2 regions of the Blautia acetica genome follow, and region 1 is predicted to be linked to the other one. Evidence: a T-box and tRNA genes for the amino acid it is inferred to sense, from the RefSeq annotation. Region 1 holds a T-box; the other holds one or more tRNA genes.

The links. A T-box is a leader RNA that pairs with one kind of tRNA and senses whether it is charged. The one in region 1 lies ahead of WBS51_RS05460 (valine--tRNA ligase), so its partner is inferred to be a tRNA-Val.
Region 2: it encodes a tRNA-Val, which carries the amino acid that the T-box ahead of WBS51_RS05460 (valine--tRNA ligase) is inferred to sense. The anticodon was not compared.

What each region holds. Positions count from the first base shown of each region.
Region 1 covers NZ_JBBEWO010000005.1:147,128-150,536, forward strand. The annotation lists gene WBS51_RS05460 (valine--tRNA ligase) at 1-1,686, opposite strand, end outside; T-box leader at 1,775-2,013, opposite strand; gene WBS51_RS05465 (endonuclease/exonuclease/phosphatase family protein) at 2,193-3,251, shown strand; gene WBS51_RS05470 (M18 family aminopeptidase) at 3,285-3,409, opposite strand, start outside.
Region 2 covers NZ_JBBEWO010000003.1:59,924-63,332, reverse strand. The annotation lists gene WBS51_RS02845 (ABC transporter permease) at 1-1,483, shown strand, start outside; tRNA gene WBS51_RS02840 (tRNA-Val) at 1,702-1,774, shown strand; tRNA gene WBS51_RS02835 (tRNA-Met) at 1,807-1,880, shown strand; tRNA gene WBS51_RS02830 (tRNA-Val) at 1,906-1,978, shown strand; tRNA gene WBS51_RS02825 (tRNA-Met) at 2,011-2,084, shown strand; gene WBS51_RS02820 (D-alanyl-D-alanine carboxypeptidase family protein) at 2,163-3,188, shown strand; gene proC (pyrroline-5-carboxylate reductase) at 3,257-3,409, opposite strand, start outside.

The DNA.
Region 1 (3,409 bases):
GTCATTTCCAGGCGCATTTCCTGTCATCAGAGTCAGACGCAGGGCGTCGGCGCCGTATTTGTCGATGACTTCCAGCGGGTCAATGCCGTTTCCAAGGGATTTGCTCATCTTGCGTCCCTGGGAATCTCTTACCAGACCATGAATCAGCACATGATGGAACGGTGTCTTTCCTGTCTGTTCCAGACCGGAGAATACCATACGGATAACCCAGAAGAAAATAATATCATATCCGGTTACCAGTACGTCTGTCGGATAGAAGTAATCCAGTTCCTCTGTGTTTTCCGGCCAGCCAAGGGTAGAGAAGGGCCACAGTGCAGAGGAGAACCAGGTATCCAGGGTATCCTCGTCCTGATGCAGGTGGGTGCAGCCGCATTTTGGGCATTTTTCCGGCATTTCTCCTGCCACAACAGTCTCCCCGCATTCCTCGCAGTAGTAGGCCGGGATTCTGTGTCCCCACCAGAGCTGACGGGAAATACACCAGTCTCTGATATTTTCCAGCCAGTGCATATAAATCTTGTCAAAACGCTCCGGCACAAATTTCAGATTACCGTCCTGTAAAGTCTGAATAGCCGCTTCGCCCATTTCCTTCATGCGGACAAACCACTGCGGTTTAATCATAGGTTCTACCGTAGTCTTACAGCGGTCATGGGTTCCTACGCTATGGGAATGAGGAACTACTTTCACCAGAAGTCCCAGCTCCTTTAAGTCCTCTACCATGGCCTTTCTGGCTTCGTAGCGGTCCATACCTGCGTATTTGCCGCCCAGTTCATTGATGGTAGCGTCATCGTTCATGATATTGATTTCCGGAAGGTTGTGTCTCTTTCCTACCTCAAAGTCATTGGGGTCATGGGCCGGAGTAATCTTCACACAGCCGGTTCCGAATTCTTTGTCTACATATTCGTCTGCCACAACCGGAATTTCTCTCTCTGTCAGCGGCAGCTTCAGCATTTTGCCTACCAGGTCTTTGTAACGCTCGTCTTCCGGATTTACCGCGACTGCAGTATCTCCTAAAAGGGTTTCCGGACGTGTGGTTGCGATTTCTACGAATTTTCCTTCTTCGCCCACTACCGGATAATTGATGTGCCAGAAAAATCCGTCCTGGTCCTCATGCTCTACCTCTGCGTCAGAAATAGAGGTCTGACATACCGGACACCAGTTGATGATTCTGGAGCCTTTGTAAATATAGCCTTTTTCGTACAGTTTGATGAAAACTTCCTGCACCGCTTTGGAACAGCCCTCGTCCATGGTAAAACGCTCTCTGTCCCAGTCTGCGGAAGCACCCAGTTTCTTCAGCTGGTTGATAATTTTTCCGCCGTACTCTTCTTTCCATTCCCAGGCATGTTTTAAAAATTCTTCTCTTCCGATTTCGTTCTTGTCAATGCCCTGCTCTTTCAGCTTCTCGATTACCTTTACCTCAGTGGCAATAGCTGCATGGTCGGTTCCCGGCTGCCAGAGGGCTTCGTATCCCTGCATTCTCTTAAAACGGATGAGAATATCCTGCATGGTTTCATCCAGGGCATGTCCCATGTGCAGCTGTCCCGTAACGTTTGGCGGGGGCATAACAATGGTAAATGGTTTTTTGTCTCTGTTTACCTGGGCATGGAAGTATTTGTTGTCCAGCCATTTCTGGTAAATACGGTCTTCCAGCCCTTTCGGGTCATAAGTTTTTGCAAGTTCTTTGCTCATAGTTCCTCCTCTTTGCGGTTATTGGAGACTGCTTTGGAATTTTCTGCAAACAAAAAGCCCCTCCATAACCATCTTTCAAAAAATAGTTACAAAGGGCGACTGTCATCGCGGTACCACCTTTATTTATCACTCTGAAGTCCCTTAACGCAGACGACGCGTGGAAACCTACCAAACCCTTTTCTCTACTTTTTTCTGTATCAAGCCGATTCTTCAGTTCCCCGGTTCAAAAGCTACCTTCCGTCTCTTCCCTCCCAGACAATCTTTCAGCCGGTGAATTGTCCTCTCTGCCGGTTTCCAAGACGTACTCCTCTTTCTCATCACCTTTTTCTGAAAAATATCATAAGCACAAAGCCCGTCTTTGTCAAGACGGGAAATTCTAAAATCTTTCTAATCTTCCTGCTTTCTTCTTACTTTCCATGTTCAATTTCTGTGCATTGTGTTACAATGAGCGGAGAAAAATAAAATCTATATAAAGTGCTTTTACTTTATATTCAGGAGGTAACCATATGAGCAAAACAAAAAAAATCCTGAAAGCCGTGGGGATTCTGCTTTTATTTGCAGTAATTCTGCTGATTATCGGCATTGTCTGGCTGACCATTCGGGAATACCGTCCAAAAGCCGTGGAAACGCTGACTCCCCCTTCCGGCGTCCGTACGATTTCCAATGAAGATACCTTCCGCGTGATGACCTTTAACACAGGGTACGCAGGACTGGATAAAACCGAAGATTTCTTCATGGACGGCGGTCATGAAGTACAGCCGGACAGTCAGGAACAGGTAGAGGACAACTTAAAGGGCATTGGGGAAATTCTCTCTGCCAATCCTGCAGATGCCTATTTTCTGCAGGAAGTAGACACCGATTCCAAACGCTCTTATCATCTGAATGAAGAAACGTATTACGAAAATATCCTGGACATGGACGGTGTGCTGGCTTACAACTTTAAATGCGATTTTGTTCCCTATCCCCTGCCACCTATCGGAAAGGTAAACAGCGGAATTTTAACGCTTACGGATTTACATACTTCTTCCGCTTCCAGAATCTCTCTGCCGGAATCCTTCTCCTGGCCGGTGAAAACCTGCAATCTGAAACGGTGTATGCTGGAGACCCGTATTCCTTTAAAGGGTACCGAGGCTGAACTGGTTCTGATTAATTTCCACCTGGAAGCCTATGACAGTGGGGAGGGCAAAGCAGCCCAGAGCAAAATGCTGGCAGAAAAACTGGCTCAGGAATACGCTGCGGGAAATTATGTCATTGCAGGAGGCGACTTTAACCAGACGTTTGAAGGCATGGATACCTATCCCATACACAACAGCGAAAGCTGGGTTCCCGGCACTATCGGTCAGGACGACCTTCCGGAACATTTTTCTTTTGCCACCGATGACAGCTATCCTACCTGCCGCCTGTTAAACGCCCCCTATACCGGCTCTTACGAAACTTCTCAGGTGTATGTTCTGGACGGCTTTATTGTGTCTGATAATTTAAACGTTTCTGATGTTTCTGTTGTCAATACGGATTTCGCCTACACAGACCATCAGCCTGTTATGCTGGAAGTGGAGTTCCAATAGGAACTCCACTTCTTTTCGTCTCTCTTTAATTTTTTATGCAAATAATTTCTCTGCCACCTGAATCAGATATTCCGTGTCTTTCACCCCTACTGTTTCATAAGGAGAGTGCATAGCAAGCTGCGGCAAGCCAATATCTACTGCATTCAATGCCACTTTCG
Region 2 (3,409 bases), on a different contig from region 1:
TGTCAGCTGCCGCAAACCAGTAAAAATTGCAGGAAATGTATCTCCTATAGAGGCAGTGCGCTATACGGAAGGCGGCCTGAAACGAAAACGAATCAAGAAGTCCCAAAAGGGTGCCCAAATTGCCAGAATGGCCTTTTCCAATCTGGGAAGAAACAAAAAGAAAACCGTGTTAGTGATTACCTCGATTTCTCTGAGCGTGATTTTGCTGGAATTGGTTATGACGGTTTTGGGCAGCTTTCGGATAGAACAGTATTTGGAGGAGCGGATAGCAGGAGATTACATGATTGGAAATACCAACTGGACCAGCGCTTCTCTCAGAGTCATGGACTTTCAGATTGATGAAGCTTATGTGCAGGGGGCAGACAGTCAGCAGGGAATTACAGGCGCTTCGGAACTCTGGTATTTGAATTCCGAACATCTTTTGTCCGAAAAAGGGCAGGAGGAATTCCGGAAGCTGGATGAAGAGGGAAAGATAGATACAGGCTCTTATTACAGAGCGAGAGAGGAAGATAAAGAAAAAATGGGCAGGGGAGAAATGGCTCTGAATGAGAACCGCTATGGATATTCAGAATCCATGCTGAAACATTTGAAAGCAATAAAAGGCACCATTGATTTGGGAAAATTCAAAAGCGGAAAGTATGTGATTTTACAGGAGAGTGTCTGCACAGACAATGCGGAAAAGGGCGACAGCTTTTATGAGCCGGGAGATAAACTTGTGCTGCAGACACCCACCTCTCGGACAGAACAGAAAATAGAATATGATGAAAACGGAGAGGCACTGGGGTCTGGTCTTACCAACCTGGAACAAAAAGAGTATGAGGTTATGGCCATCGTGGAAGCCCTTCCAGGCAGTATGAACCTCCATGCGTATTCCATCAATGCCATTACCACCATTCTTCCGCTGGAAGAAATGAAGAAGTGCCCCAAAGCCGTCATGTTTGCAAAATCTTATACCGTGGAGTCAGAGAATGCAGAAGCTTTTGACAGATATCTGAAATACTATACAGAAGAGGAGAACACGTCCATGGGGTATCTGTCCAAAGAAAGTGTGAAAGCAGACTTTTCCGGCATGATTGACGGAGTGTCGGCGGTGGGATACGGGCTTTGTGCCGCAATTGCCATGATTGGAATTCTGAATTTTGCCAATTCGATGCTGACGGGTATTTTGTCCAGACGGCAGGAGCTGGCCGTCATGCAGAGCATTGGCATGACAAAGGAACAGGTACGGAAAATGCTCTTGTGGGAGAGTGGGTATCATCTGTTGATTTCGGGCGTTATCAGTGTGACAGCAGGAAGCATCATCGCCTATTTCGTTGTCAGTGCCCTAAACAATGTAATCATGTGCTTTGCCTATCGCTATACAGCCATTCCGTTTCTGATAATGCTGCCGGTGTTTGCATTGGTGGCAGGAGGAATTTCGCTGGTCGCTTACCGTCAGAGCCAGAAGAAGAGCGTGGTGGAAAGAATGCGGGAGGCGGAATAAAAAATACGGGGCTGTGCCTTCACAAGGCAATCCGAAAGACAGACACATTGGCTGAAAATGCAGCAGTCTTGCGGATTGCCGGCGAAGGAATGCCCCTTGAAAAGGGGATAAATTTAAAAAAATTGAAGTTTTTGAAAAAATTTGAAAAAAGGTGTTGACAATTCATGGAATTTCAGTATATAATAGCAAAGCAGTCAGCGATACGGCTGACACAGAACGGGATCTTAGCTCAGCTGGGAGAGCATCTGCCTTACAAGCAGAGGGTCATAGGTTCGAGCCCTATAGGTCCCATTCTTTTGCTAAAAGACAAAAGAACAAAACATGGCGAGATAGCTCAGTTGGCTAGAGCATACGGTTCATACCCGTAGTGTCGAGGGTTCGAATCCCCCTCTCGCTACTTGTCGAAAGACATAAAATCAAATGGGATCTTAGCTCAGCTGGGAGAGCATCTGCCTTACAAGCAGAGGGTCATAGGTTCGAGCCCTATAGGTCCCATTCTTTTGCCAAAAAACAGAAGAACAGAACATGGCGAGATAGCTCAGTTGGCTAGAGCATACGGTTCATACCCGTAGTGTCGAGGGTTCGAATCCCCCTCTCGCTATTTACTAGGAGAATGCCCTTTTTGCACAAGACGGTTGTGTGGAAAGGGTGTTTTCGCACAAAAAAGAGGCGGAGAATTATGAGGAAGGAACAGCGAAAGAAGCAGTTAAGAAGAAAATTGGCCATAGTGTGTACCTGCTCACTGGCAGGTTTTGCAGCCATATTCGGAGGCATTTCCCTAAAGCGGGAATATGACCAGAGGCAGGAGGAAAAGCTGCGGATAGAAAGGGAAGAAGCGCAGAAAAAGCAGGAAGAGGAAGAACGAAAAGCAGAGGAAAAGAGAAAACTGGAAGAGCGTCTGAATGTAAAAATTGATATGAATATTTACAGTAAGGCGGCTATTGTAAAAGACTTGAAGAATCAGAAGGTGCTGGCGTCTAAAAGCCCGGAGGAGAGGATTTATCCGGCTTCTATGACGAAAATTATGACAGCGTTGGTAGCCATTGAAGAATTCGAGGATTTGGATAAAAGTATTGTGATTCCCGTAGATGAGGTACTGGCCCTGTACGAAAGAGGGGCTTCTATGGCTGGCTTCAAGCCGGGAGAGTCGGTTTCGGTAAGAGACCTTCTGTATGGGTTAATGCTGCCCTCCGGCGCAGACTGCTGTATGGCTCTGGCCTGTGAAATAGCCGGGGATGAGGCGGGATTTGTACAAAAAATGAATGCGAAGGCAAAAGAGCTGGGAATGACAAATACGAACTTTGTCAATGCCTCAGGTCTCCATGATGAGAATCACTATTCTACGGTACAGGACATTCTGGTTTTGCTGGAATACGCTTTAAAGAACGAGACTTTTTATCAGGTCTTTACCACTCGTTCCTATACCACAGCTCCAACCCAGGAGTACCCGGAAGGGATTACCTTTGAAAGTACCATGTATGAGAAAAAAGACAGCCTGGAAGTGACAGACGGCGAAATTTTAGGTGGAAAAACGGGATTTACTTCTGCAGCAGGACTGTGCCTGGCCAGTCTGGCTGAAGTGGAAGGGCAGGAATACATTCTGGTGACTGCCGGTGCAGAGGGAAATCATGATACAGAGCCCTTTCATATTCTGGACGCAGAGAATATATACAGCCAGATTGGGGCAGCAATTGTTGGCGAATAGCGACTTGGTTCACAATCTGATTTTAGGGCTGACGCACGAATCATAGTGCGCAGCCCCTTTTTGCAGTCTTACAGCTTTTTTGTCTTTGCAATACAAGCCCGTACAGCGTCCATGACTGCACTGCGCATGCCTTCCTTTTCCAGCACGTTTACGCCTTCAATGGTGGTTCCGGCAGGTGAGCATACCATATCTTTCAAAGCGCCGGGATGGATTCCTGTTTC